2 regions of the Paracoccus fistulariae genome follow, and region 1 is predicted to be linked to the other one. Evidence: riboswitches for the same ligand, from Rfam matches in the RefSeq annotation. Region 1 holds a riboswitch; the other holds the start of a gene.

Region 1 (14,678 bases):
GACCAAGGATCACCCGCTGAGCGAGGATTGGCCGGAACACGCGCCCGACGATCCCGACCCCGGGGCGCTGGCCGATCTGCGTCGCCATCTGCAGGACCGCTTTGCCGAGCGCTATATGCGCGTGCTGTCGGCCAGCGCCTGCGCCGGAATTTTCGCCACGGTCCCCACGCTGTGCATCTGGGACGATCACGACATCTGCGATGGCTGGGGATCCTTGCCGCGCGAGCTGACCGAATCGCAGGTCGGGCAGGCGGTCTTTTCCGTCGCGCGGCAGATGTATCTGCTGTTTCAGCATGGCGGGACCGAGGCCGATATCCCCGATCTGTTCTGGGATCCCACCGGGCAGAATTTGGGCTGGCAGTATCAGCTGCCCGGATTGACCATCTTTGCGCCCGATCTGCGATCCGAGCGCGGTCGCAACAATGTCATGGGTCCGGCCGGCTGGAAGGCGGTCGAGGCGCTGCAGCCCAAGGACGGGCACACGATCATGGTGTCCAGCGTGCCCCTGTTGGGGCCACGCCTGTCGCTGCTGGAATCGGTGATGATGGCGATTCCGCGCATGCAACATTACGAGGACGACCTGCGCGACCAGTGGCAAAGCCATGCCCATCGCGCCGAATGGCGCCGCATGCTGACCGAGGTTCTGCGCCTGCGCGACAGCGGCCCGGTGACGGTGGTGTCAGGAGAGATCCATCTGGCCACGCGGGCCGAGATGGCACCGTCGGACCTGTTGGTGAACCAGCTTGTGGCATCTGGCATTTCGCATCGGGCGCCGCCGCGCGCCTATGCCCGTGCTCTGGGCCTGTTCGCCGGTCTGGGCGAGGCGCCCTTGCCCGGCCATCCGATCCGGATAAAGCCGCTGCCCGGGCAGAAGCATCGCTATATCGCGGAACGAAACTTCCTGACCCTGCAGCGCCGCTCCGGCAGGTGGAGCGCGCAATGGTCGCTGGAAGACAGCGGCGTCACACCGGCCCTGCCGCTGGATTAACCGGTCGCGATCAGGGCGATCGGGCCGCGCCAATATTGTGACAGCCTTTCGGCGGCCTGCCATGCCCGCAACCCCGAGCGGCAGCACATCACCGTGCGGCAGATCGGCTTCAGCTTCGGCCCGACCTCTTCCACCGTCATGCGCAGAAAGTGGTCCCGCAGCGGCGGGCCTTCATCCGCGGTCCGCAGGTCGATCAACAGGTCGGAATCGCGCAGGTCGGATGGGCTGATAAAGCGGTGCGTGACCTCTGGCTCGGGGGTGCCGTGAAAGCTGAACCTGCCAAAACGGCCCCGCCCGGCATCATAGCTGACCACGCGGCCAAGGGGCGAGGGTGACAGCCTCGTCAGATGGGCAATCGCCATTTCCGCCTGCAGGCAGCCGATCACGCCCACCACCGGGCCGATCACCCCGCTTTGCGCGCAATTTCCCGCGCGGCCCGGCAGATCGGGGAAGACCGCCCGCAACGAGGGCGCGCCCCCGCAGAAACCGCCCGCATAGCCGCTGCGCCCAAGCGCCGAGGCAGAGATCAGCGCCTGACCCGTCTCCATCGCGTGATCGGACAGGGTATAGCTGACGGCAAAACTGTCGGCGCAGTCCAGGATCAGGTCGCAACCAGTTGAAAAATCGTCGATATTTCTTGGATCAAGCCGCGCGGTAACAGGCTCGATCCGGCAATCCGGGTTCAGATCCTTCAGCGCGCCGACCGCCGCCAGAACCTTGGGCAGGCCAAGGTCGAACATGCGAAACAGGGTTTGACGATGCAGGTTGCTTTCCTCGACCACATCCGGATCGATCAGCCGGATATGCCCGACCCCGGCCCCGGCCAGATAGGGCAGCAGGGGCGCCGATAATCCCCCCGCGCCGACGACCAGAACCGTGCTGCTGGCAAGGCGGTTCTGGGCGGACTGGCTCATGCCCTCGACGGCAAGCTGTCTGTCATAGCGGCTCATCGCGTGGCCTCGATCCAGTCGCGGATCCGCTGTTCGGGATCGGCGTTCAGGGTGATATCAGTGACGACGGAAACGATATCCGCCCCCGCGCCGAATGCCAGCGGCGCGCGCGCAACCGACAGCCCGCCGATGGCAACCAGCGGAATATTGCCGGTCAGCCTGCGCCATTCACGCAGCCGCCCCAGGCCCTGCTGGTGCCATTTCATCTTTTTCAGGATCGTCGGCCAGACCGGGCCAAGCGCCACGTAATCCGGCGACAGGCAAAGCGCGCGGTCCAGTTCGGCATGGTCATGGGTCGAGACGCCAAGCCGCAGCCCGGCGCGCCGGATGGCGCCAAGATCGGCGTCGTCCAGATCCTCTTGCCCCAGATGCAACCAGTCGCAGCCCAGATCGATGGCCAGTTGCCAGTGATCGTTGATCACCAGCGTCGCCCCGGCCGCGCGGCACAGCTGCTGGCTGGTCTGGATCATGCTGCGAAGTTCATGCGTCGGGCTGTCCTTGATCCGCATCTGCACCAGTTTCACGCCCAGAGGCAGGGCGCGGCGCAGCCAGTCGGGGTGATCGAAGATCGGATAGAAGCGATCCAGCATCAGGCAAGCTCTGCCAGACCGATGACCGGGGTCGAGGGCCGGGCCATGTCCCGCGCGGGCATCGGATCGGCGGCATGGGCCAATGCGCCAGCCTCGATGGCGCGGGCAAAGGCGGTGGCCATGGCGACAGGATCGCCGGCCTTGGCGACGGCGGTGTTCAGCAGCACGGCGTCAAACCCCATTTCCAATGCGGCAGCGGCGTGGCTGGGCAGGCCGATGCCCGCGTCGATCACCATCGGAATCTCGGGGAACTGCGCCCGCAGGATGCGCAACCCGTAAGGGTTGTTCAGGCCAAGCCCGGTTCCGATGGGCGCGCCCCAGGGCATCAGTACCCGGCAGCCCGCATCCAACAGCCGTTCCGCCAGCACGCAATCCTCGGTCATATAGGGAAAGACCTTGAACCCGTCGCCGGTCAGGATCCGTGCGGCCTCGACCAGACCGAAAGGGTCGGGGTTCAGCCTGTCGGGATGGCCGATCACCTCAAGCTTGATCCAGTCGGTGGCAAAGACCTCGCGCGCCATATGGGCGGTGGTGACGGCCTCTCGCACGCTGTGGCAGCCTGCGGTATTGGGCAGGACGGCCACGCCCAGATCGCGGATCATCTGCCAGAACCCATCCCCCGCACCGCCCGCACCTTCGCGGCGCAAGGAGACGGTGGCGACGCCTGCACCGGATTGGCGAAAGGCATCCGCCATGATCCGGGGCGAGGGGTATTGCGCCGTGCCCAGCATCAGCCGGGAGGCGATCTCGGTGTCATAGAAGACCGGCATCTCAGCCCCCCTGCATCGGGGCAAGAACCTCGATCCGGTCGCCCTCGGTCAGGATCGTGTCGCCGCGTGATGCTGCAGGTACGAAAGTTTCATTGACCGCCGTTGCGATGCGGGCGCCGGCATAGCCAAGCTCGGCCAGCGCGTCGGCAAGGGCGCTTGCCGCGATCTCCTTCGGTTCACCATTCACCGTGATCTTCATCCATTACCTCGGGTTTTTCGTGATCCAGCAGCAGATTTGCGACCATCTGCGCCACGGCTGGCGCAAGCAGAAATCCGTGCCGGAACAATCCATTGACAAATAATCTTCCATCTTTTCGACGGATATGGGGCAGGTTGTCGGGGAAGGCCGGGCGGGCATCCGCGCCCAGTTCCAGCACCTGCGCCTCGGCAAAGGCCGGGTCCAGCGCATAGGCGGCGTTCAGCAGTTCCACGACCGATCGCAGCCGCGCCGGGCCGCGATCCTGGCTTTCGATCTGGGTCGCGCCCAGCATGTAGACGCCGTCGCCGCGCGGCACGACATAGATCGGATGGCGCGGGTGCAGCAGGCGGACCGGGCGGCTGATCTGCACCTCGGGCGCGTGAAGCAGCGCCATCTCGCCACGGACGCCGCGCAGGTCTGGCAGGTGATCGGCCGCGGCCAGACCCCGGCAATCGATGATCCGCCCGCGCGGCGCGGCGTGACCGACCTTGACCCCCGCCCGTGACAGACCGTCCTGCAGGGCGGTCAGGGCCTGGCGCGGATCGATATGGGCTTCGGTGTCGAAGAACAGGCTGCGGTCAAAGCGATGGGCCAGCGTCGGTTCAATCTCGGACAGGCAATCGCTGTTCAGCCAGCTATGGCCAGAGGTGCGCCGGGCAAAGCGGTCAAGCTCGGCCCGGTCCCGTCCCAGGGTCAGCACCAGCGACCCGCGCCGCGTGACCTGTGCGCCTACGCTTTCCCACCATGTCGCGGCCTGCTGGCCCAGCCGCGTCACCGGTTCCTCGGCCGTTTCGCCTTCACAGAAGGGGGCCAGCATGCCGCCCGCCCACCAGGAACAGCCATGCGCGCCCGGTCCGCCTGCCGGGTCAATCACCTCCACATGGGCACCGCGATGGACCAGTTCGGCGGCGACGGTCAGACCGGCGACCCCCGCGCCCAGGACCGAGAATAGCTGGCTCATGCCCAGATCTCGTGAAAATGATGCACCGGGCCATGCCCCTGACCGATCTGCAGCCGGTCCGCCGCCCGGATCGCGCCCTGCAGCCAGCCATGGGCCGCTGCCACCGCCTGCACCAGCCCGCGCCCCTTGGCCAGTTCCGAGGCGATGGCCGATGACAGCGAACAGCCCGTCCCATGGGTGTTGGGGCTGTCGATCCGTGGCGCCTCGAAGGCCTGCACGCCATCGGCGCTCAGCAGCCAGTCGGTGCAGACCGGCCCCGCCGCATGTCCGCCCTTCATCAGCACGGCCCGCGCCCCCATGCCCATCAGCGCGCGCCCCTGATCGCGGATCTGTTCCGCCGTTTTGGCAACCGGCGCGTTCAGCAGGCAGGCGGCCTCGGGCAGGTTCGGCGTCAGCAACGTCGCCTGACCCAGCAATTGCCCGCGCAGGACCGCGACCGCATCCGGGTCCAGCAGCGCGTCGCCGGATTTTGCGATCATCACCGGGTCCAGCACCACGGGGATGTCCTGTTCCGACAGCAGTTGCGCGACACCCTGCGCGATGGGGGCAGAGCCCAGCATGCCGATCTTGATGGCATCGGTGCCGATATCCTGCAAAACCGCGCGGATCTGCGCCTGCACAAGCGCGGGCGACAGCAGTTCGACCGCCTGCACGGCCTGCGTATTCTGGGCCGTGATCGCGGTGATCGCCGTGCTGGCATAGACCCCGCGCGCCGAGGCGGTCTTCAGATCGGCCTGAATGCCCGCACCGCCGCCGCTGTCGGATCCTGCGATGATCAAAAGCCTTGCCGTGCCGCGCATACGTCCTCCGCTTGGGCAGGTGACGTAAGGGCAGGGTGAAAGCGCGCCGTTTCGGGCAAGGCCAATCTCCGTTCCCTACGCCGGCATTGCCCGGATCAGGTTCGATGGGTCGGCGCGATGCCTCTCAGCCCCGGAACGGGGCACCCCAACGGAATGGCCAGACACTATCCGCAGCATCAGGGGGGTGCAAGGTGAACTTATCGTTCCAGTATCAGCCTGTCGCCTTCAAAGCTGACACGGGCGAAGGTGCGCAGATAGGACATGCCCAGAAGCGATCCGTCCAGATCGCCACCGATCACCCAGGCCCTGACATTGCGGTCGACGATATCGCCGATGGCCAGCTCTTCCAGGGTCACGGGCGCGGTCTGCACCTCGCCATTCGCGGTCAGGGCAGAGCCGATATAGGCCAGATCGTCGGGGTCGATCCCGACCCTGCGGGCGTCATCGGGCCCAAGCGCGATGGTCGAGGCGCCGGTATCGACCATGAAACGGATCGTCTCGCCATTGACCTGCGCGTCAAGCCGGAAATGCCCGTCGCGCCCGGCCGGGATCTCGATTCGGCCATCGGCCAGCACCTGCTGTCGCGACATGCCGCCATCGTCCCACATCTTCGCCACCAGCGTGACACCGGCGAAGATCACCACCCACAGCGCCAGTTGCCGCCGCGCCTTGCTGCCGCGGCCCGACAGCTCGAACAGCAGGGCGCCGCCGATCACGACCAGCAGCAGCGCATAATAGACAAGCTGCATCGTGTCATCGGTGGGCATCGCTGTGATCCTGATACTGGCTGAAACATGTCTGGCGCGCCGAAAATGAACAGCAAAACCCCGCTTGTCCATGACTGCCCGCCGAAAACAGGCTATAATTGTCGCGGTTTTGATCCTGACAGGCGGATGCGGCATGCCTTCGGGATCAGATGACGCAAGGGCGTGGCAATCGCGGGCAAATGCTGTCGGAAAGATCACGTAATAGAGCTTTGCAATTGCCGGTATGAGCGCATAAACCTGCAACCGCGGGCGTCCTGAACCGCCCGAAGAGGGAGCTTACCATGTTCAACAATATCGGCCTTCCCGGCCTTCTTCTGATCGCGGTCGTCGTTCTTGTCCTGTTTGGCCGGGGCAAGGTGTCGTCGCTGATGGGCGAGGTTGGAAAGGGCATTACCGCCTTCAAGAAGGGCGTGAATGACAGCAATAACGAAATCGAAAAGGCGGCAGACACGACCGGTGAGGTGCCGGGCGAGAAAGCCCGTGACGTGACGCCGCATACCACCGATCAGACCACCGACCGCAGCTAAGGCCACAGCATGTTCGACATCGGCTGGACCGAGCTTTTGCTGATTGGCGTGGTCGCGCTGATCGTTGTCGGTCCAAAGGATCTGCCCCATCTGTTCCACTCGCTGGGCCGGTTCACGGCCAAGGCGCGCGGCATGGCGCGCGAATTTACCTCGGCCATGGACGAGGCGGCGCGCGGATCCGGCCTGGATGAGGCGGCCAAGACGCTGAACGATGTCAAATCGCTGACATCGAAGAAATCCCTGGGTCTGGATGCGCTGGATCGCGCGGCCGACAAGTTCGAGAAATGGGATCCGAAGATTCCCACGTCGCGCAGCAACGCTCCGGTCGATCCGAATGCGCCGCAGCGCGCGACCGACGCCCCGCCGCCGCCCGCAGATCCGCAGCCGGAGGCGCAGGCGCAGGTCGCCGCGCAGCCGGGATCGCGCAGGCTGCATGCCGTGCGGCGCAGTGACAGGAAAGACAACTGAATTGGCCTCTACGCCCCTCCAGGATGATGAGCTTGACGACAGCTCGGCCCCGCTGATCGAGCATCTGGCCGAGCTGCGGACGCGGATCATGTGGTCGCTGGCGGCGTTCATCGTCGCCATGGTGCTGTGCTACACCGTCTGGCAGCCGATCTATAACATCCTGACGCAGCCGATCTGTGCTGCGCTTGAGGCGCGAGGCCAGAATTGCCAGTTGCAGATCATCAAGCTGCAAGAGGGCTTCTTTACCGCCATCAACATTTCTTTCTTCGGCGGCTTCGCGCTGTCCTTTCCGGTCATCGCCCACCAGCTTTGGCGCTTTGTCGCGCCCGGCCTGTACCGGTCCGAAAAGGCGGCCTTTCTGCCCTTCCTGCTGGCCTCGCCCCTGATGTTCGCGCTTGGCGCGACATTCGCCTATTACATCATCCTGCCAATGGCTTATGACTTCTTCCTCAGCTTCCAGCAGGCCCCGGTGGTGGCGACGACGGATGAGGTGACAACCACCGACAGCGTGGCGGGCATCGCCTTCCAGGGCTCGATGCAGGAATATCTGAGCCTGACGATCAAGTTCATCCTGGCCTTCGGGCTCAGCTTTCAATTGCCGGTGCTGCTGACGCTGATGGGCAAGGCGGGGCTGGTTTCGGCGAACGGTCTGGCCTCGGTGCGTCGTTATGCGGTGGTGGCGATCCTGGCGCTGGCCGCGGTCGCGACCCCGCCGGACGTGATCTCCCAGATCATCCTGTTCACGGTGGTTTTCGCGCTTTACGAAGTCTCGATCCACCTGATCCGCCGCATCGAAAAGCGCCGCGAGGCCGAGATGCGCGCAGCGGGCACCTGGGTCGAGGATGAGGACGAAGGTCAGGCATGAACCCGTCAGACCTGAGCGCGCCATTGGAGCGGATCGCAGCCGCGCTTGAACGGCTTGCGCCCGCGCCCGCGCCGCTTCCCCGGTTCACAGAGGCCGAGGCCTATGTCTGGCACCCCGATCCCGACCGCCTTGAGCCGGTCGAAACGGTGGCGCGGGTGGATCTTGCGCAGTTGATCGGCATTGACCGGGCCAAGGACACGCTGCTGGCCAATACGCTGCAATTCGCCCGCGGTTACGGCGCCAATAACGCGCTTCTCTGGGGCGCGCGCGGGATGGGAAAATCCTCATTGGTGAAGGCGGTTCATGCCGAGGCCGTGGCGCAGGGCCTGCCGCTTGTTCTGGTGGAAATCGCGCGCGAGGATCTGGATAGCGTCGGACGGCTTCTGGCAATTCTGGGCCGCGCTGCGGACCGGCGTTTCCTGCTGTTTTCGGATGATCTTTCGTTCAGCCATGACGACACGCAGTATAAATCGCTCAAGGCGGTGCTGGATGGCGGCATCAGCGGTCGGCCTGCCAATGTGATTCTCTATGCGACCTCGAACCGCCGTCATCTGATGCCGCGCGACATGATCGAGAACGAACGCTCGACCGCGATCCATCCCGGCGAAGCGGTCGAGGAAAAGGTCTCGCTATCGGACAGGTTCGGGCTTTGGCTGGGCTTTCACAGCTGTTCGCAGGACGAATATCTGGCCATGGTCGCGGGCTATTGCGATGCCTATGGACTTGAAATTGCAGGTGAAAAACTGCGGGCCGAGGCGATTGAATGGCAGGCGACCCGTGGCGGTCGTTCTGGCCGCGTTGCCTGGCAGTTCTTTACCGATCTGGCGGGACGGCAGGGCGTCTCGGTCTGAAAAATTAACTTAAATTATCGGAAATGGGCGGAATTTCGCCTATCCCCTTTGTGGGATATTCATTTGTCTATGTAAAATCATATTGTTGCGGCAAAATTTTACTTATTGCGGTGATGGCTTTGGGGGAGGCTGACGGGCGCAATGCTGGATATTCTCGTGATTGAGAACGGGCGAAACGTCGCCAAGATGGCCAAGATCGTGCTGTCGCGACACGGCTGGGACGTCGCGTTTCACCGCAAAGGGCAGGACTGCCTTGAGGTGATACGCGAGGTGCGTCCGCGTTTGGTGATCCTTGATCTGACCTCTTCAGGCAGGGCAGGGGCCAGAGAGGACGGCGTTGATATCCTGTCCGAATTGCGGCGCGACGGCGATCTCAGCCTGGCGCTGACGCCTGTCGTGATGCTGACGGGCGGCAAGAACCAGCGGGTCGAGGCGATCCATGCCGATGCGGTTCTGCCGCGCCCCTTTGCGGGCCGGGATCTGTGCGCGGTGGTCAATCGCATGCTGCCCGGAGGCGTGGTCGAACGGCGGGCGTAAACCTTTCATAAAGCCAAATCTGCAAGGTTACGGATCAGGGTTTGTTGATGTGATTCGGAACTTGGCTTGATGACGGCAGCGGTTGAACAATCGGAAAGTCTCGGCGTTCTTCGCCGTTTGATCGCGGCGCGGGAACAGGCGATGTCGGATGGCGACCGGCCGCCGCAATTCCCCCAGCCTGTGGTGCAGACGCCGACACGGGCCGCCGCCACGGCGGTCGGCCGCGCGGCAGAACGCTTGTATCAGCTGGGCGTGCAGCCGATCTCGATTGACATAGGGGCATTGACCCAGGCCGAAATCACCGAGGTGCTGCCGGATCCGGCCTTGCTGGCAATGGTGCAGGGGCCGGGTGAATCGGTCGGCGTCATGGCGCTTTGCCCCGAAACGGTCACCGCGCTGATCGAGATCCAGGCGCTTGGCCGCGTGACCACCCGCCCGGCCGAGCGGCGCAGGCTGACCCGAAGCGATGCCCTGCTCTGCGTGGATTTCGTCAATGGCATGCTGACCGAACTGGCGACCGAGATGATGGGCGTCGAAGGCAGCGAGGATTTCGCCGGGTATCGCTATGCGACGCATCTGGACGACCCGCGTCCGCTGGCCCTGATGCTGGAAGAGAAACCCTATCGCAGTCTGGACTTCCGCCTGCGTCTTGGCGGCAATGATGGCCGCGAGGCCCGCATTTTCATGGCCTTGCCGCATGTTCACGGCAGCAGCCTGCCCTCGCAGCCCGCGCCACGTAGCGAAACAGCCGGGCGGGCTTCGGCCGCCGACACCCGCCCCGCCCCGCAGCATGTGGGCGTCTTGATGGAGGCGATGCAAGAAGCGCCCATTGAACTGATCGGCGTGCTGTTTCGTCGTCAGGTCTCGCTGAAGGATCTTCGCGGGCTGGAGCCGGGCAAGATCCTGCCTTTGCCGCGCGTCAACATCGCCGCCGCCCGGCTTGAGACGACGGACGGGCAATTGCTTGCCACCGGAAAGTTCGGAGAGGCCGAGGGATGCCACGCCATCCGCCTGGGCCGCGATGCCACGACCACTGCCGAGCCTGTTCAGCCCGCGCCCGTCACCCCCACGACCGAGCCTTTGCCGCATGACGCTTTCGGCCCCGATGAGTTCCGAAACGATGCCATGCCCGGCTCTGAAATCGTGGAAACGCAGCCTCAAACGGTGCCAAAGGCGGTATCAAATGGGTGATGTCGTGCTTTCCTCTTGAATTTCTCCGGACTTGGTCGCATTTAACCCGCGTCCCGAATCCTGCGGGATGATTAGTATGGAGCGACCATGGCCAAGGAAGAAATGCTCGAATTTCCCGGCGTCGTGAAGGAACTCCTGCCAAATGCGACATTCCGGGTCGAGCTTGAAAACGGCCATGAAATCATCGCACATATGGCGGGCAAGATGCGCAAGAACCGCATCCGTGTTCTGGCCGGTGACAAGGTTCAGGTGGAAATGAACACCTATGACCTGACCAAGGGGCGGATCAATTACCGCTTCAAGTGACGTCGGCACCTCTGCCGATGTCAAAACCCGATCGCAAGACATGACGCCGCGGCTGATCCTTGGATCTGCAAGCCCGCGGCGATTGCAGTTGCTTGCGCAGATCGGCATTACGCCTGACGAATTGCGGGCCGCCGATATTGACGAAACCCCCCGCAAGGACGAAGCGCCGCGTGACTATGTCCGCCGCATCGCGCTGGCCAAGGCCGCAGCCCTGGGCGCGAAGCCGGGCGAGGTCCTGCTGTGCGCTGATACCACCGTCGCGCTTGGTCGCCGTATTCTGGGAAAGCCGGAAGATCGCGACGAGGCGGCGCGTTTCATGCGGCTGATGTCCGGCCGCAGGCATCGCGTTCTGACTGCGATCGTCCTGCACCGGGACGGAGATTCGCGCGCGAGGCTGGTGGAAACGCAGGTCCGCATGCGCCCGATCGCTGCCGCCGAACTGGAACGCTATCTGGAGATCGGCGACTGGCAGGGCAAGGCCGGCGCCTATGCCATCCAGGGCGCCGCCGCCGCCTTTATCCCGTGGATCCAGGGCTCTTTCTCATCGGTGGTGGGGCTGCCACTTGCGGAAACGGCGGCGATGCTGGCCTCTGCCGGTATTTTTGGAAAGAAGGTTCAGCCATGAAGGGACGGCAGGTCGTTCTGGGGCATATGTTCGGGGCCGAGGCCGCTGCGCTGATGGTGGACGGTCAGCTTGTCGATCTGATGGCTGATCCGGGTGCGCTGGCGCCCCTGCGTCCCGCTGCAATCTGTCGCGGCGTGGTCGAGCGGCTGATGAAGGGGCAGGGCGGCGCATTCGTCCGCCTTCCCGATGGCCAGCGCGGCTACCTGCGAGAGCGGTCCGGCGTGCGTGAGGGTCAGCCCATGCTGGTCCAGATCGCGGGCGTAGCCGATGAAGGCAAGGCGATCCCGCTGTCGCCGCGGCTGACCTTTCGGGGCCGTTGCGCCCTGGTGACGCCGGGGGCGCCGGGTGTAAATGTCTCTCGCCGTATCCGCGATGCCGAGACGCGCAGCGAATTGCAGCAGCTTGGGCAAGACGCGCTTGGTGAGCGCGCCCATGGCATCGTCATGCGCAGCGCGGCGGAAACGGCTGATCTGGACGAGATCGCCGAAGAACTGCGGCAATTGCTGGACCTGGCCGACCAGATCACCGCGGAAGCGACGGGTGAGGCCGAACTGCTGCTGGACGCCCCCGATGCCTGGGAGCAGGCCTGGATGGATTGGGCCGATCCCGCGCCGGATGCCGTGGAAGAGGGCGAGGGCAGCTTTGACCGGTTCGGCGTGACCGATGCCATTGACGCGCTGCTGTCATCGCGCGTCGATCTGCAGCAGGGCGCCAGCGCCTATATCGAGACGACCCGGGCGCTGACCGCCATCGACGTCAATACCGGCGCGGATACGACGCCTGCCGCCTCGCTCAAGGCGAATATCGCCCTGGCGCGCGAGTTGCCGCGGCAATTGCGCTTGCGTGGCCTGGGCGGGCAGATCGTCGTCGATTTCGCCCCCATGCCCAAGCGTGACCGCGCGACGCTGGATCAGGTTCTGAAGGCTGCATTCAAGGGCGAAAGCGCCGAGACCTCGCTGGTCGGCTGGACCACGATGGGACTTTACGAGATCAACAAGAAGCGCGACCGGGTCGCCCTGGCGCGTCTCTTTGCCGGGGAAGGAAAGGACTGATGGCCTGCCCGATCTGCGACAAGAAAAGCCAGCCGGAATACCGCCCCTTCTGTTCGAAACGCTGCGCCGATGTCGATCTGGCCCGCTGGCTGCGCGGCGACTATGTCATCCCCGGCGCGCCACTGGACGAGATCGCCTCGGATGAAGAAGAGCGAGAGATAAAAAACAGCGATTTGGGGCTGGACAGTCGCGCGAAGCGCCCGTAAACACCGCTCCACGCAGGGCGGCAGAGATGCTTCCCCCAGTGCCCGGATAGCTCAGTTGGTAGAGCAGCGGATTGAAAATCCGCGTGTCGGTGGTTCGAATCCGCCTCCGGGCACCACTTTTTCAGACAGACACGATAGTTCAGCCGCCTTTTGCTTCCGCCTTGGCGCGTTTTCGACGGGCGACGCAAGGGGGGCATTGCTGTCACGCCTTTCGGCGACACACCGTACCCGTCGCCTGCTGACCTGTCCTGTCAGCAGCCCGGCTTGACTTTCCGCCCCGCAAACCCACCTTGGATCGCATGGGTCACAATAACACAAACGCACCGGTTCATCGCTTTGACGAGGTCACCCGCCCCAAGCTTGAGGGCGGCAAGCGCTTCGTCATGGCCAGCGAATTCAAGCCCGCAGGCGATCAGCCGACGGCGATTGCCGAACTGGCGCAGGGCGTCAGGGATGGTGAGCGGGATCAGGTTCTGCTGGGCGCCACCGGTACCGGCAAAACCTACACCATGGCCAAGGTGATCGAAGAGACACAGCGCCCGGCCATCATCCTGGCCCCGAACAAGACCCTGGCAGCGCAATTATACGGCGAATTCAAGGGCTTCTTTCCGGATAACGCGGTCGAATATTTCGTCAGCTATTACGACTATTACCAGCCCGAGGCCTATGTCGCCCGCAGCGATACCTATATCGAGAAGGAATCGCAGATCAACGAGGCCATCGACCGGATGCGCCACAGTGCCACCCGCGCGCTGCTGGAACGCGACGATGTGATCATCGTGGCCTCGGTCAGCTGCATCTATGGCATCGGCTCGGTCGAGACCTATTCGGCCATGACGCAGGACATGATCGTCGGCCAATCCTATGATCAGCGCGAATTTCTGGGGCAACTGGTCGCGCAGCAATACCGGCGGCTGGACAGCGCATTCCAGCGCGGCTGCTTTCGCGTGCGCGGCGATTTGGTCGAAGTCTGGCCCGCCCACCTGGAAGACCGCGCCTGGCGCTTTGATTTCTTCGGAAACGAGTTGGAGGCGATCACGGAATTCGACCCTCTGACCGGGAAAAAGACGGATAATTTCAAGCAGATCCGTATCTATGCCAACAGCCATTACGTGACGCCGCGCCCGACCATGCAGCAGGCGATCAAGGGCATCCGGAAGGAGCTGACCCAACGGCTGCAGCAGTTGCAGGAAGAGGGCAAGCTGCTGGAAGCCCAGCGGCTGGAGCAGCGCACCAATTTCGATCTGGAGATGCTGGAGGCCACGGGCGTCTGCAACGGGATCGAGAATTACAGCCGCTATCTGACCGGTCGCGCGCCGGGCGAGCCGCCGCCGACCCTGTTCGAATTCATCCCCGATAATGCCATCGTCTTTGCCGATGAATCCCATGTCAGCGTGCCCCAGATCGGCGGCATGTATCGCGGCGACTTCCGGCGCAAATTCACGCTGGCGGAGCACGGTTTCCGCCTGCCCAGTTGCATGGACAACCGCCCGCTGAAATTCGAGGAATGGGACGCGATGCGGCCGCAATCCGTCTTCGTCAGCGCGACGCCCGCGAATTGGGAAATGGATCAGACCGGCGGTGTCTTTACCGAACAGGTGATCCGCCCCACCGGCCTTCTGGATCCGCAGGTCGAGATCCGCCCCGTCGAGATGCAGGTCGATGATCTGCTGGATGAGGTGCGGCGGGTCTCGGCGGCGGGAATGCGGACGCTGGTGACGACCCTGACCAAGCGCATGGCCGAGGATCTGACCGAATATCTGCACGAACAGGGCGTCAAGGTCCGCTATATGCACAGCGATATCGACACGATCGAGCGGATCGAGATCCTGCGCGACCTGCGCCTTGGGGCCTTTGATGTTCTGGTCGGGATCAACCTGCTGCGCGAGGGGCTGGATATTCCGGAATGCGGGCTGGTGGCGATTCTGGATGCGGATAAAGAGGGCTTCCTGCGCAGCGAAACCTCGCTCATTCAGACGATCGGGCGCGCGGCGCGGAATGCGGATGGCCGGGTGATCCTCTATG
Region 2 (14,678 bases), 1.4 Mb from region 1:
GGCAGACGGCATCGCGCCAATAGCTCAGACGATCCTTGGCGCGCAGGTGCGAGGTTTCGAATTTTTCGTGCATTTCTGCCTCTTCGAACAGGTTTTTTGCCCAGAATAACAAGCATAACAGGAAAAACCCCACCGACATTATATGCTTCCGGGGCAATGTCATGTAAAGCAGAACCCGGTAGTTCACTTTTTTTACATGAGGGTGCAGATTCGTGATTGCCCTGCCAGAGGTACGGCAAAATTGATTTTGCGGCTTTCTGCCCCCAAGGAATTTTCGATGACGAAATTATTTAATTACCCCGCTCATTTGATCCGCCGCCTTCACCAGATTTCAGTCGCCATTTTTGCGGCCGAAGCGCGGGCAACGGGATGTGATCTGACCCCGGTGCAATATGGCGTGCTGGTCACCCTGCGCGAACATCCGGGCGTCGATCAGGCAACGCTGGCAGGGCTGATCTCGCATGATCGGGTCACCATCGGCGGGGTCGTGGCGCGGCTGGAGGCGCGCGGATATGTGCGGCGCAAGGTTCGGGCCGATGACCGCCGCGCCCGCAGCCTGACCCTGACCAAGGCCGGCGAGGCGTTGCTGCAGAATGTCGAACCGGTGGTGATCTCGGCGCAGGATCGGCTGATGTCGCCCCTTGACGATGCCGATCAGCAAGAGTTCCTGCGCATGATCCGGATCATGACAGAGACCAGCGACAAATTCGGGCGCGGCGCGTTGCACCAGCAGATGCTGAGGGCCGAGGACTAAGGGCGCGCGGACGATCCGGGGCAGGGTTTCAGGATGACCGGCTGCCCTGCCCGGGCCGCCAATGTCACGCATTCCGTGCCGCATAGCCGCCAGCCGTCTCCGGTCGCGCCGGATGCGGCCAGAACCAGCTCTGGTATCGGCGGCAGTTGCGGTTCCCAGACCAGCCAGCCATCGACCAGCCTTGCATCCGGTCCCGGCTCCATCCCCGCGCCGGATCCCCTGACCGCCGCACCGGTCAATTGCAGCCCCTGCGGGGTCAGTTCCCAGCTTTCATGCCAGCCGATCTTTTCGACCGAATGGGTCCATGTCAGCGCGAAATCCTGGCCCGGGCCAAGCGCGATGGCCAGTGCCCCGGCCATCAGGCAACCGCTCATGCCTGGACCTGCGTGCGGCGGAACCACAGCACGGCGGCAAAGGCGGCAAAGAGGGCAAAGCCGATCTGATCGGTCATCGGCATGGCAACGACCAGCGTGAAGGCCGCGATCATCGCCAGCGCCCGTTCCCAGATCGCCAATGGCCGCCCCATCCAGCCAATCACCGCTGCGCCCCACAGCGACAATGCGATCAGCGCCTTGGTCACGATGTAGATCACCGCGGGAATATAGCCGATGGCGCCGGCCAATGGCCCGCCATCCTGCAGCATCAGCGCGGGCGTATAGACCGCCATGAAGGGCACCACAAAGCCCGCCGCCGCAACCTTGACCGCCTCGAAGCTGATCTTCAGGCCGCTTTCCTTCGCGATCGGGGCGGCCGCGAAACAGGCCAGCGCGACGGGCGGTGTCAGATCGGCGAGAATGCCGAAATAGAAGACGAACATATGGCTGACGATCAGCGGCACGCCCAGCGACAGCAGCGCCGGACCGGCAATGGATGAGGTGATGATATAGTTCGGGATCGTCGGTATCCCCATGCCCAGAACGATGCAGGTGATCATGGTCAGGACCAGCGACAGGAACAGGCTGTTCTGGCCCACGCCGACGATATACTGGCCGAAGGTATTGGCGATGCCGGTCAGGGTCATCACGCCGATGATCACGCCGACAAGGGCACAGGCGATACCGACGGGCAGCGCAGTGCGCGCGCCCTCGGCCAGGCTGTCGCGACAGATGGCCAGCGTGGCGCGCCCGCCCTGCGACAGGGCGCAGATCACCACCAGCACGATCAGCGCCGCCGCGATGACGCCGATCCCGTAGCGAAAGAAGGCGGCTGCGACGAAGCCCAGAATGATCCAGAAAATCGTGCGAATGACGCCGGACGGCAGGCCCAGCACGACCGAACTGCCCAGAATCAGCAGGACCGTCAGCGCCAGCCCCACGGTTCCCGCGAAAAGCGGCGTGTAGCCGGTGAACAGCAGATAGACCAGCACCGCCAACGGCAGCAGCAGATACCAACCCTGCTTCAGGGCCGCCCGGGCCGAGGGAAGCTGATCGCGGTCCAGACCGCGCAGGCCGCGTTTACCGGCCTCCAGATGGACCATCCAGAAGACACCCAGGAAATACAGCACCGCAGGGATGGCCGCAGCCTTGATCACTTCGGCATATTCGACATTCAGGGTCTCGGCCATGATGAAGGCCACGGCCCCCATGATCGGCGGCATGATCTGCCCGCCCATGGATGAGGTCGCCTCGACCCCGCCGGCAAAAGCCGGACGATAGCCGAAGCGCTTCATCAGCGGGATGGTCAGCTGCCCGGTCGTCACCACATTGGCCACGCCCGATCCCGAAATCGTGCCCATCATCCCCGAGGACAGCACCGACACCTTTGCCGCACCGCCGGTGAAGTGGCCGACCAATCGCAACGAGACATCTGTGAACAGGCGGATCATCCCGGCCTGTTCCAGGAACGAACCGAACAGGATGAACAGAAAGATATAGGTCGATGAGACATAGATCGGGATGCCATAGATCCCCTCGGTCCCATAGGTGATATGCTCGATCACCTGCGAAAAATCATAGCCTCGGTGATTGAAGGGCGATGGCAGGTACTGACCGAACAGCGCATAGGCCAGAAACAGCCCCGACAGGATCGGCAGGGCCGGACCCATCAGCATCCAGGCGGCGGCAAAGACACCGATCAGCGCGATGACGCCAAAGACGATATCGCGCGGCAGCGGCTCGCCCGCCCGCAAGAGCAGATCGTAATACTCGATCCACTGATAGGCCGCGACGGCCACGCCCCCGGCCGCCAGCGCCAGCGCCAATGCGCGACCAAGAGGCCCCATCCGCCGGGCATAGGCCAAGAGCGGAAAGCCCAGCGCCATCAGAAAGCCCACATGTACCGCCCGCGCGACCTGGCTGGGCAGGCTGATCAGATGCGCGGCCAGCGCGATCTGAAAGACCGAAAAGGCGACGGCCAGCCAGAACAGGAAGCGACCCCATTGGCCGGGTGGAAAGCCCGCGCCAAGCGGATCGTGCATATCCGGCGCGGCCGGGGCAGTGCGGGTGGTTTCTGCGGTCTCTGTCATGGTCGCCCCTTGCATAAGGTCAGCGCGCGGCCCGGATGCCGGACCGCGCCATGTCTGATTATTCGCTCAGCATGCCCTGCTCGCGATAGTATTTTTCTGCGCCGGGATGCAGCGGGACCGGCGAATCCTTGGCCGCGTTTTCCAGCTTGATATCAGCGGCGGCGCTGTGGGCGGCACGCAATGTGTCGAGGTTTTCGAAGATCAGCCTGGTCATCTGATAGGCTGTCTCGTCCGAGACATCCTCATGCGTGACCAGGAAATTGACCACGGCTGCGGTCGGCACATCCTTGTCCTGCCCCTTATAGGTGCCTGCCGGGATCACCCCTGCGATATAGGGCGCGCCAAGTCCCGTGACCACATCTTCCGGCACCGAGACGATGGTGATGTCCTGCGAGGATGCCAGATCCTTGATCGCGGCATTGCCCAGGCCAGAGGATTGCAGCGTCACCTCCAACTGGCGGTTCTTCATCAGTTCGACGGATTCGGCGAAGGGCAGATATTCGACCTTGCCCAGATCCTCATAGCTCAGGCCGACACCGCCCAGAATCGCGCGGGCGTTCAGTTCGGTCCCCGATTTCGGCGCGCCAACCGACAGCGATTTGCCCGCCAGATCCGCGGCAGTGGTCACGCCCGCTTCGGACAGCGCGGCGATCTGGACATAGTTGGGGTAGATCGCGGCAATCGCGCGCAGCTTGTCCAGCGGCTTTTTAAAGCCGACCTCTTCATTGCCTTCCCACGCATATTGCACGGAATCGCCCAGGGCAAAGCCCAGTTCGCCCTTGCCCTGCTGCAGCAGGTTCAGGTTCTCGACCGAGGCCTTGGTGGATTGCACCTGAACGCGGGCGCCTTCGATATTCTGGCCATAGATCTCGGACAGTGCGACGCCCATCGGGTAATAGACGCCCGAGGTGCCGCCGGTCAGGATGTTGATGAATTCCTGCGCCTTGGCGACAGGGGCTGCAAACACCATCGCACCGGCAATCGCCGCCGCACAGGTAAAGCGGATGGTCATGGGGTCTCCTCCGTTGTTTATACCCACATCATGGCAGGTCTGTGGCGATACTGTCGCAAGTTTCACAGCGACGACAACCTCCATCACAACGATCTTGCGGAAATTACGCCGATATCCGGGCCGCGACAGGCATGGCAGGAACCCCGGCCTGCGGGCCGCGTTATCACCGCGATTAAGAAAGGTTAATGATGCAGAAATTTTCCGACAAAGCCGCGGCGGTGCAGCCGGACGGGACTGCCGGTCGTCGCGCGCTGCTGAAGGCGCTGGTTGCCGCGCCTGTCGCCTTGCCTGCGCTGACCACCGGCGCCGCCCGGGCCGGGGCCGAGATTTCCCCCGATCTTGCGCTTGCCGCAGCAAGCATGGGCCTGATCAGCAGCAATGTCTGTGCCGTGATGCCCGAAACGACCGAGGGGCCCTATTATCTGGATCCCGAGCTGGTGCGGCAGGATATTACCGAGGGCAAGCCGGGCATTCCCTTGCGGATGCAGATCCAGGTCGTGACCGCCGATTGCCGCCCGGTGGGCGGTGCGCGCGTCGATCTGTGGCAATGCGATGCGCAGGGCGATTATTCGGGCTATGCGAATATGGGCTCTGACCGCGATGGCAATACGGTCGGGCAGACCTTTTTGCGCGGCACGCAAATGGCCGATGAAAACGGGGTCGTCACCTTCGACACGATCTATCCCGGCTGGTATCGCGGCCGCACGACCCATATCCATTACAAGGTCTTTCTTGATGACAGTACCGTGCTGACCAGCCAGACCTTCCTGCCCGACGCGCTCAGCGAATATGTCTATCTGCGCCACCCGGCCTATACCCGAGAAGGTCAGCGCGACACGGTGAACAGCGTCGATGGCATTGCTGCGCAGGCGGGCGAGGGCGCCTTTGCCGCGATCCGCGAACAGAAAGATCGCTACGTCGCCGCGCTGGTCGTCGGCGTCGATCCCGAGGCCGAATGGGACGAGGCCGGTCAAGGCATGGGCCGCCCGCCACGCCGCGACGGGCAAGAGGGTGGCCCGCCACCCCAAGGCGGCCCCAACGCCCAACGCGACGCCGATCCCGCGATGTTCCCCGGCCCGGCCGCGCCGACCGAATAATCCGATCAGCCCCCGCCGCGATCCCTGTCGCGGCGAGGGTGATTTCGGCGCGGATGCCTGTCCTGCAGGGCTGGTTGTCTGATCGAAGGCTGTGATGGCTGGTGCTTTCCCATGAATGGACACAAGCCCCCGTGGAGTAAGTTCGTCACGGCATCGCAACGACGACGCATGCCGACAGAAAGACAGCCCGGGAATTCCTCCAGCACATGCTTGAAGCCCTGTCCCGTCAAGCCTGCAACTTGCCGGTGACACTGAGATCCGGTTCGTAGAGCAACCGCGGAACCGTAGTACAGCCCGCTCCCGCCCAATGCGCTTCGAGATGATCTGCAAGGCAAACGGGTCCTGACCCAGGTAAATATATGGCTTGTTTGGTTAAACACAGAAGAAGATTGACCGGTCCTGAATGTTCACTCACCCAATCCCAGATAGGCCTTCAAACCGGCCGGAGGGTTCTGCAGCAGTAACTCTGTGGCAACCGGCTGATGGGCGACCCCTTTGTCTATCAGGATCGTACCTGGTGTCAGCGCGCGGGCGTCGTCGGGGTCATGGGTGACCATGAGAACCGTCGTCCCCATATCGTCTGCGATCTGGTGAAGCAGGGCCAGCATTTCTGATTTCAGGGCGGGGCCAAGTGCGGCGAAGGGCTCATCCAGCAATAACAGCGGACGGGCGCGCAGAAGCACCCTGGCCAGCGCGACGCGGCTTTGTTGACCGCCGGAAAGATTGGCGGGCCTCCGATCGGACAATCCGTCGAGTCCGACTTGTGACAGAACCTTCGCCACCCGCTCCTGCTGCAGATCGTCCAGCCGCAGGTCGGGTCTGAGTCCCAACCCGACATTCTGGGACGCGGTGAGGTGCGGAAACAGGTTCTGATCCTGAAACAGGATCGAGATCGGCCGCTTGCCGGGTGCGATATCGGTCAGATCGACGCCATTCCAAAGCACTCGGCCCGCTTTCGGGGCAAGGAACCCGGCGATGACGGATAGAAGCGTCGATTTTCCTGATCCCGATGCGCCGATAACAGCGTTGCGGGTGCCTGCTTCGACGGTGAGGTTGGCCTGGAGGGAAAAATCGCCTCGGGTGACCTGGATATTGCGAAGCTCAAGCAAGGCGGCCTCCTCGGTCGAACAGCCAGAACAGCCCGAAGCTGAGCGCCATCAGCAGAACGGCACAGGCCGAAGCATCGGCGATCCGGTAAGAATTCATCAATTGGTACAGCTTCAGTGGCAAGGTGGGAATGTCGGTGGGGAAAAGCGCGATCACGCCCAGATCGCCCATCGCCAGCGCGGCGGATAATCCCGCGGCAAAGCCCAGCGGACGGGCCAGTTGCGGCAGGATCAGAAGGCGCAGCCGTGCCGTTCCGTGCATGTCCAGTGAATCTGCCAGCCGACCGTAGTTCTGGCGAAGGTCGCGGGCGGCGGGGATCAGCGCGCGAAGGCCGAAAGGCAGCGCCATGATCGCGTTGATTGCGACGGTGACCGGCAGGGCCATTGCCTGCGGGCTGACGCTGCCGCGTAGCAGGATGAACAGGCCGGTGCCCAGAACCAGGGGGGACGCGACCAGGGGCAGCATGCCCGCGATCTCGATCAGCCGAGACCGGTTGGCCGCGATGCTCAGCGCCAGGGTCAGTGACAGCGTGACTGCCAGACAGGCGGAAATCAACGCCATGATGATCGAGCGCAGGGCCGCTGACCAGACCTCGGCGGGCAGTTGCGGGATCTGTGGCAGGCCGCGCAAGGTGACGGCCAGCATCGGCCACAGCAGAAACAGCGCCGCCAGGATGATTGCCGCATTATCCAGCATCCGCCGCCAGCCCGGCGGACCTGAAATCTGTCGGCCAAGGTCCAGACCCGATCCGAATTCCGAGGGGATCGCGATCCAGCGCGACAACAGCATCGCCAGAACACAGATCGCGATCTGCACCATGCCCAGTGTCGCCGCGCGCCCCAGATCGAAATCGAAGCGAAACGCCTGATAGATCGCAAGCTCGACCGTCGTGGCCTTCGGCCCGCCGCCAAGCGCCAGCGCGACGGTAAAGGATGTCAGGCAGATCAGGAAAACCGCCAGCCACGCACCGGGCAGGACCGCGCGCAGCATGGGCCGTTCCAGATGGCGGGCGATATCGCGGGGCCCGAAATCAAGGCTTTCGGCCAACCGGAACCGCTCGGCCGGGATGGATTGCCAGCCCTGCAGGATCAGGCGCACCGAGAGCGGCAGGTTGAAGAACACATGCGCCAGAATCACCCCTTGCCAGCCATAGATCGACAATTCCGGCAGGCCCAGGGCGCGGATCGCCTCATTCAGCAGACCATTGCGGCCAAAGACCGAGATCAGACCCATGATGGCAACGATCACCGGCAGGATAAAGGGCGCACCCAGCAGCGTGACCAGCAGCGCCCGGCCCGGAAAGCGCCGACGGGCCAGCGCGCGGGCCACCGGCACGGCCAGCAGCGCCGACAGGCTGGCCGAGACGATGGCCTGCCAGATCGTGAACCAGATCGCGCGCAAATCCCAGGGGCTCAGCGCCGAAAAGCCGCGCGCCTGCCAGGCGACGGCGGCCAATGTGCCAAGGATCAGCACAGCCAGCGCGGCGGCGATCAGCGCGCCGCCCGCCCCGCGCCTTATTGCGAGAACGCCCGCAGCCATTCGTCCAGCGCCGGTTGCCGCATCGCTTCGGCCTCATCCTCGGAATAGAACAGGGTCTTTTCGGGACGCGGCAGATCGCGCATGACCTGCGGCCAGTCCTCCTGCGGCAGATTGGCGGGCAGGGACCAGTTGGCCAGCGGGATCACCTGCTGGAAATCCGGCGTCAGCACCCAATCCATGAAGCTTTGCGCCAGCTCTGGCTGGTCGGTCGATGCGACCTGCGCGACCAGTTCGGCCATGAAATAGTGACCCTCAGGGAAAATCGCGGCCTTCTTGGTTTCATCACCCTCGGCGGCGATGTGGTAGGCGGGTGAGGTGGTGTAGGACAACACCATATCGGCCTCGCCCTCGGTGAACATGCCATAGGCTTCTGACCAGCCCTTCGTCACCGTCAGGACTTTCGGCGCCAAACGGGCCCAGGCTTCCGGCGCGTCGTCCCCGAAGGCCGCCTTGACCCACAGCAGCATGGCCAGACCCGACACCGAAGAGCGCGGATCCTGAATCACGATTTTCAGATCCTCGGGCGCGTCCAAGAGCGCCTGAAAGCTGTCGGGCGGGTTTTCCAGCCGGGTCGTGTCATAGACGAAGGCGGTTTCGCCCCAGTTATAGGGCAGGAAAATCTCATCATCCCAGCTTATCGGCAGCGAGAGGCCGGATGTATCCTGTCCATGCGGCGCGAACAGGCCCGAGGCGCGGGCCCGCGCCGTCACGTCCGTGTTCAGGCCAAGGACGATATCGGCCTGCGTGCCCGATCCCTCCATCAGGATGCGCGGCAGCAGATCGCCGGTCACGAATTGCAGATCGCAATTGCAGAAGGCCTCGAACCCCTCTTCGATCCGGGGGCCGGGGCCCCATTCGCTGGTCACGGAATCGCCCGCATAGACGGTCAGGACGGGCTTGTCCTGCGCCAGTGCGGGCGTGGCGGCCAGACAGGCCAGCGCAAACAGGCGGAATTTCATCGCTGCGGCTCCTTTCTGTTGGGTTTCGAAAGAAAGGACAGCGAAACCTTCCCTCCGCCGGGATCAACCGGTTCAGGTTCAACGGGTCCGCTTGCGCGTCTCAGCCCGGCTGGGCACCCCGAGGTAAGGGGAAACATAATCCCCCTGCCGCCCGCTGCAAGAAGAAACCGAGGTTTCCAAGGCGCGCGCGGGCCGCTAGAACTGCCGCTGCAGGACAGGCGAAGGACAGGCATGAGCGATCAGCCCACACCGATGATGGCGCAGTATCTGGCGATCCGGGATGCGAATCCGGGGGCGCTGCTGTTCTATCGTATGGGCGATTTCTACGAGATGTTCTTTGACGATGCGGTGCAGGCCGCCGCCGCGCTGGATATCGCGCTGACCAAGCGCGGAACGCATCAGGGCCAGCCGATCCCGATGTGCGGTGTGCCGGTCCATGCCGCCGAAAGCTATCTGCTGACGCTGATCCGCAAGGGGTTTCGCGTCGCCATTGCCGAGCAGATGGAAGATCCGGCCGAGGCCAGGAAACGCGGGTCGAAATCCGTGGTTGCCCGCGATGTGGTGCGGCTGGTCACCCCCGGCACGCTGACGGAAGAGGCGCTGCTGGAGGCGCGGCGGCACAATTTTCTGGCCGCCTTTGCGCAGGTTCGCGACGACGGGGCGCTGGCCTGGGTCGATATCTCGACCGGGGTGTTTCAGGTGATGGACTGTTCCGCCACGCGGCTGGCACCGGAACTGGCGCGTCTGGCACCGCGCGAATTGCTGGCGGTCGATGGATCCGGGCTGGACGATCTGGCGCTGGATGCGGGCACGGCGCTGACCGATCTGCCGCCCGGCGCCTTTGACAGTGGCGCGGGCGCACGACGTCTGGCCGTGCTTTACGGTGTGGAAACGCTGGACGGGTTCGGCAGTTTCACCCGGGCCGAGCTGTCGGCCATGGGCGCGATCGTCGATTATCTGGAACTGACCCAGAAGGGCAAACTGCCCCTGCTGCGCCCGCCGATGCGCGAACGCGCTGGCGGCGCGATGCAGATCGATGCCGCGACGCGGCGCAATCTGGAACTGACGCAGGCCCTGTCTGGTGGGCGAGAGGGCAGCCTGCTGGCCGCGATTGACCGCACGGTGACGGCGGCGGGTGCGCGCCTGCTGGAACGCCGGATCAGCGCGCCCTCCCGCGATCTTGAGGTGATCAAGGCCCGTCAGGACGCCGTCGCCCTGCTGGTCGAGGATCCGCGTCTGGCCGCCGATCTGCGCGAGGCTTTGGCCCGCGTGCCCGACATGGATCGCGCCTTGTCGCGGCTGGCGCTGGACCGTGGCGGGCCGCGCGATCTGGCCGCGATCCGGGCCGGGCTGACCCAAGGCGCCGCGATTGCCGAACGCCTGCCGCAGGATGCGCCCGCCGTGCTGCGCGACGCGGCGCGCGATCTGAACGGGCACGAGGATCTGATCGACCTGCTGGATCTGGCGCTGGTGGCAGAGCCGCCTTTGCTGGCGCGCGATGGCGGCTTTGTCGCGCCCGATTACGATGGCGATCTGGACGATACCCGTCGCCTGCGCGACGAAGGCCGGGGCGTGATAGCCGGCATGCAGGCCGATTATGCCGCCCGTGCCGGTGTGCAAAGCCTGAAGATCAAGCATAACAATGTGCTGGGCTATTTCATCGAAACCACGGCCACCCATGCCGAAAAGATGATGGCCCCGCCCCTGTCCGAGGTCTTTATCCATCGTCAGACCACGGCAAACCAGATCCGCTTTACCACGGTCGAACTGTCGGAACTGGAAACCCGGATCCTGAATGCCCGCGACCGCGCGCTGGAGATCGAGCGTGGGATCTTTGACCGCCTGCGCGCTGCGGTTCTGGACCATGCGGCGCCCATCGGGCAGGCCGCCCGCGCATTGGCCGAGATCGATCTGGCCAGCGCCTTTGCCGATATCGCCACGGGCGAAGGCTGGACCCGGCCCCGTGTCGATGCCAGCCGCGCCTTTCAGATCACCGGAGGCCGCCACCCGGTGGTAGAGCGCGCCCTGAAACGCAAATCCGAAGCTTTCGTCGCCAATGATTGCGACCTGACCAGCGGCGATACCCCGGCAATCTGGCTGCTGACCGGTCCGAATATGGCGGGGAAATCGACCTTTCTGCGCCAGAACGCCCTGATTGCCGTGCTGGCGCAGGCCGGGGCATTCGTTCCTGCGGCGTCGGCCCATATCGGCATGGTCAGCCAATTGTTCAGCCGTGTCGGTGCCGCCGACGATCTGGCGCGAGGCCGCTCGACCTTCATGGTCGAGATGGTGGAAACCGCAGCGATCCTCAATCAGGCCGACGATCACGCGCTGGTCATTCTGGACGAGATCGGGCGCGGCACGGCGACCTGGGACGGCCTGTCCATCGCCTGGGCGGTGATGGAGCATCTGCACGGCGTGAATCGCTGCCGCGCCCTCTTTGCCACGCATTATCACGAAATGACTGCGCTGACGGCCAAGCTGGACGGGGTAGACAATGCCACCGTCGCCGTGCGCGAATGGGAAGGCGACGTGATCTTTCTGCACGAGGTCCGCAAAGGTGCCGCAGATCGCAGCTATGGTGTGCAGGTGGCGCGTCTGGCCGGTCTGCCCGCCAGCGTCGTGGATCGCGCGCGCGCCGTTCTGGAAGCGCTGGAATCGGGCGAACGCGAGGGCGCCAGCCGCCCAGCCGCCCTGATCGACGATCTGCCGCTGTTTCGCGCAGTGCCGCCTGCGCCCGCGCCCGCCAAGCCACGCGACAGCGCGCTGGACCTGCGGATGAAAGACGTGCATCCCGATACCATGTCCCCGCGTGAGGCGCTGGACCTGATCTATGAATTGAAATCCCTGACCGGAGATCCCGCATGAGCTATAACACCTTTGGCCGCGAATTCCGGTTCACCACCTGGGGCGAAAGTCACGGTCCGGCCCTTGGCGCCACCGTAGACGGCGTCCCCCCCGGTGTGCCGCTGGACGAGGCATTTATCCAGCAATTCCTGGACCGTCGCCGTCCGGGCACCAGCAAGCACACCACGCAGCGGCGCGAGGCGGATCAGGTTCGCATCCTGTCGGGCGTGTTCGAGGGCAAGACCACCGGCACCCCGATCCAGCTGATGATCGAAAATACCGATCAGCGCAGCAAGGATTATGGCGAGATCGCCCACAGCTTTCGTCCGGGCCATGCCGATATCACCTATCACCTGAAATACGGCATCCGCGATTATCGCGGCGGCGGGCGCTCCAGCGCGCGTGAAACCGCGGCGCGGGTGGCGGCGGGCGGCGTGGCGCTGGCCGTGCTGAACCATCTGGTGCCCGATCTGCGCATCCTCAGCTATATGGTGCAGATGGGGCAGATGCATCTGGACCGCGCGCGGTTCGACAGTTCGGCCATCGCTGAAAACCCGTTCTTCCTGCCCGATGCGGGGGCGGTAGACGCCTGGTCGGATTATCTGGATGGCATCCGCAAGGATCAGAACAGCGTCGGCGCCGCGCTGGAGGTGCTGATCGAGGGCTGCCCGCCCGGTCTGGGCGCGCCGGTCTATGCCAAGCTGGACACCGATCTGGCCGCCGCGATGATGTCGATCAATGCCGTGAAGGGGGTCGAGATCGGCGAAGGCATGGCCGCCGCCGCCCTGACCGGCACGGAAAATGCCGATGAGATGCGGATGGGCAATGACGGGCCGATCTACAGCTCGAACCATGCCGGCGGAATTCTGGGCGGGATCTCGACCGGGCAGCCGATCGTGGTGCGTTTTTCGGTCAAGCCGACCAGTTCGATCACCACGCCGCGCAAGACCATCAATCAGATGGGGCAGGAGATCGACCTGATCACCAAGGGCCGTCACGACCCCTGCGTGGGCATTCGCGCCGTTCCCGTGGCCGAGGCGATGGCCGCCTGTGTCATCCTTGACCATCTGCTGATGGACCGCGCGCAGACCGGCGGCCTGCGCGGAAAAATCGGTTAGGCAATCAAAACACACATAATTTTGAACCAAAACCGCGCCCGATCTGTTGGCTTACCGTGATCGGGTGACGCAACGTCATCTCGTGGTCTGAACAACCAGGGGGCAAAATGACTGAGAACAGCAATAGCGAACAGGACGACCGAGTCCTGGATTTCGACACGGAATACGAGGTCGGCCAGGATAATATCCGACCCTGGGGGCTGGATATTCACAATCCGGTTTTCGTGATTTCGGCCAGTGTGATCATTCTGTTCGTGCTGGTCGCCCTGACCAATCAAGAGGCCGCTGCCGCCTTCTTTGGCTGGCTGCGCCCCTTCCTGACCAGCACCTTCGATTGGTATCTGATGATGTCGATCAATATCCTGCTGCTGTTCAGCTTTGCGCTGGCGATCTCTCCGCTGGGCAAGGTCAGGATCGGGGGCAAGGATGCGCGGCCCGATTACAGCTATGCGGGCTGGATCGCGATGCTGTTTTCGGCGGGGATCGGCATCGGTCTGCTGTTCTTCAGCGTGCTGGAGCCGATGTATTACACCCTGCCACAGCTTGATGCCTGGCCGCTGGGCAAGGATCCCTCGGTCCCGGGGAATGAGACGATGGGCATCGTCGGCACGGTGTTTCACTGGGGGCTGAACGGCTGGGCGGCCTATGTCGTGGTCGGGCTGGCGCTGGCGATCTTTCACTATAACCTGAAACTGCCGCTGACCCTGCGGTCGGCCTTTTATCCGATATTGGGCGAGCGGGTCTGGGGCTGGTGGGGCCATGTGATCGATATTCTGGCGGTGTTTTCGACGCTGTTCGGGCTGACCACGACGCTGGGCCTTGGGGCGCAGCAGGTGGCTGCGGGGCTGAACGATGTGTTTGGCATCCCGACCTCCGAAACGCTGGTCGTCGTGCTGATCGTGGCGATTACCGCCGTGGCGCTGGTCTCGGTCCTTCTGGGCATGGATGCGGGCGTCAAGCGCCTGTCCGAGATCAATATGATCATGGCCGTGATCCTGTTCCTTTTCGTCCTGCTGGCGGGGCCGACGCTGTATCTGCTGACGAATTTCGGCGCCGTGATGCGCGATTACATGATCGAGCTGGTGCCGCTGTCCAATCCCTTCGGTCGCAGCGATGATGGCTATATGCATGGCTGGACGACCTTCTACTGGGCGTGGTGGATCGCCTGGTCGCCCTTTGTCGGCATGTTCATCGCCCGGATCTCGCGCGGGCGGACGGTGCGGGAATTCATCCTGTGCGTGCTGATCGCGCCGTCCTTTGTCTGCGCCCTGTGGATGTCGGTCTTTGGCGGGCTGGTGCTGGAGCAGATGGCAAATGGCTATCAGGGCGTGGCGCAGGCCGTGGCCGATTACCGGCCCGAGATCGCGCTGTTCCGGATGCTGGATCAACTGCCGCTTTACAGCATTACCGCGCCGGTCTCGCTGGTGCTCATCGTGATCTTCTTCGTGACCTCATCCGACAGCGGATCGCTGGTGATCGACACGATCACGGCGGGCGGCAAGATGGATGCGCCGGTGGCGCAGCGGGTGTTCTGGGCCTCGTTCGAAGGGCTGGTCGCCATCGCGCTTTTGCTGGGTGGCGGGCTGAACGCGCTGCAGGGTGCGGTGGTGTCGCTGGGCATTCCCTTCACGCTTGTCGTGCTGGCAATGGCCTGGTGCCTGTATCTGGCGCTGCGATCCGAACGCTACAAATAACCGTCACAAAAGCGGGTTTTTCCTGGGCGGGGGCCGTGCGATTGCGCGGCCCTTTCGCATATCCTGACGCTTTTTCAGGCGCTTGCG

What was found. Region 1 has a riboswitch for thiamine pyrophosphate ahead of thiD (bifunctional hydroxymethylpyrimidine kinase/phosphomethylpyrimidine kinase). Riboswitches for the same ligand answer to the same signal wherever they lie in the genome.
Region 2: another riboswitch for thiamine pyrophosphate. It lies ahead of JHX87_RS12915 (thiamine ABC transporter substrate-binding protein); the one in region 1 lies ahead of thiD (bifunctional hydroxymethylpyrimidine kinase/phosphomethylpyrimidine kinase).

The regions. Positions count from the first base shown of each region.
Region 1 covers NZ_CP067136.1:1,211,725-1,226,402, reverse strand. Annotated here, with positions in the region: gene JHX87_RS06095 (alkaline phosphatase D family protein) at 1-988, shown strand, start outside; gene JHX87_RS06090 (HesA/MoeB/ThiF family protein) at 985-1,938, opposite strand; gene JHX87_RS06085 (thiamine phosphate synthase) at 1,935-2,531, opposite strand; gene JHX87_RS06080 (thiazole synthase) at 2,528-3,298, opposite strand; gene thiS (sulfur carrier protein ThiS) at 3,300-3,497, opposite strand; gene JHX87_RS06070 (FAD-dependent oxidoreductase) at 3,475-4,458, opposite strand; gene thiD (bifunctional hydroxymethylpyrimidine kinase/phosphomethylpyrimidine kinase) at 4,455-5,258, opposite strand; TPP riboswitch at 5,314-5,416, opposite strand; gene JHX87_RS06060 (retropepsin-like aspartic protease family protein) at 5,456-6,025, opposite strand; gene JHX87_RS06055 (twin-arginine translocase TatA/TatE family subunit) at 6,307-6,552, shown strand; gene tatB (Sec-independent protein translocase protein TatB) at 6,562-7,020, shown strand; gene tatC (twin-arginine translocase subunit TatC) at 7,022-7,885, shown strand; gene JHX87_RS06040 (ATP-binding protein) at 7,882-8,736, shown strand; gene JHX87_RS06035 (response regulator transcription factor) at 8,878-9,273, shown strand; gene JHX87_RS06030 (FliM/FliN family flagellar motor C-terminal domain-containing protein) at 9,343-10,464, shown strand; gene infA (translation initiation factor IF-1) at 10,552-10,770, shown strand; gene JHX87_RS06020 (Maf family protein) at 10,811-11,395, shown strand; gene JHX87_RS06015 (ribonuclease E/G) at 11,392-12,447, shown strand; gene JHX87_RS06010 (DNA gyrase inhibitor YacG) at 12,447-12,653, shown strand; tRNA gene JHX87_RS06005 (tRNA-Phe) at 12,694-12,769, shown strand; gene uvrB (excinuclease ABC subunit UvrB) at 12,953-14,678, shown strand, end outside.
Region 2 covers NZ_CP067136.1:2,608,972-2,623,649, forward strand. Annotated here, with positions in the region: gene JHX87_RS12875 (helix-turn-helix domain-containing protein) at 1-73, opposite strand, end outside; gene JHX87_RS12880 (MarR family winged helix-turn-helix transcriptional regulator) at 278-754, shown strand; gene JHX87_RS12885 (DUF1850 domain-containing protein) at 751-1,128, opposite strand; gene JHX87_RS12890 (TRAP transporter permease) at 1,125-3,218, opposite strand; gene JHX87_RS12895 (TAXI family TRAP transporter solute-binding subunit) at 3,277-4,230, opposite strand; gene JHX87_RS12900 (intradiol ring-cleavage dioxygenase) at 4,416-5,327, shown strand; gene JHX87_RS12905 (thiamine ABC transporter ATP-binding protein) at 5,735-6,436, opposite strand; gene JHX87_RS12910 (thiamine/thiamine pyrophosphate ABC transporter permease ThiP) at 6,429-7,973, opposite strand; gene JHX87_RS12915 (thiamine ABC transporter substrate-binding protein) at 7,949-8,932, opposite strand; TPP riboswitch at 8,965-9,063, opposite strand; gene mutS (DNA mismatch repair protein MutS) at 9,164-11,800, shown strand; gene aroC (chorismate synthase) at 11,797-12,897, shown strand; gene JHX87_RS12930 (BCCT family transporter) at 13,005-14,591, shown strand.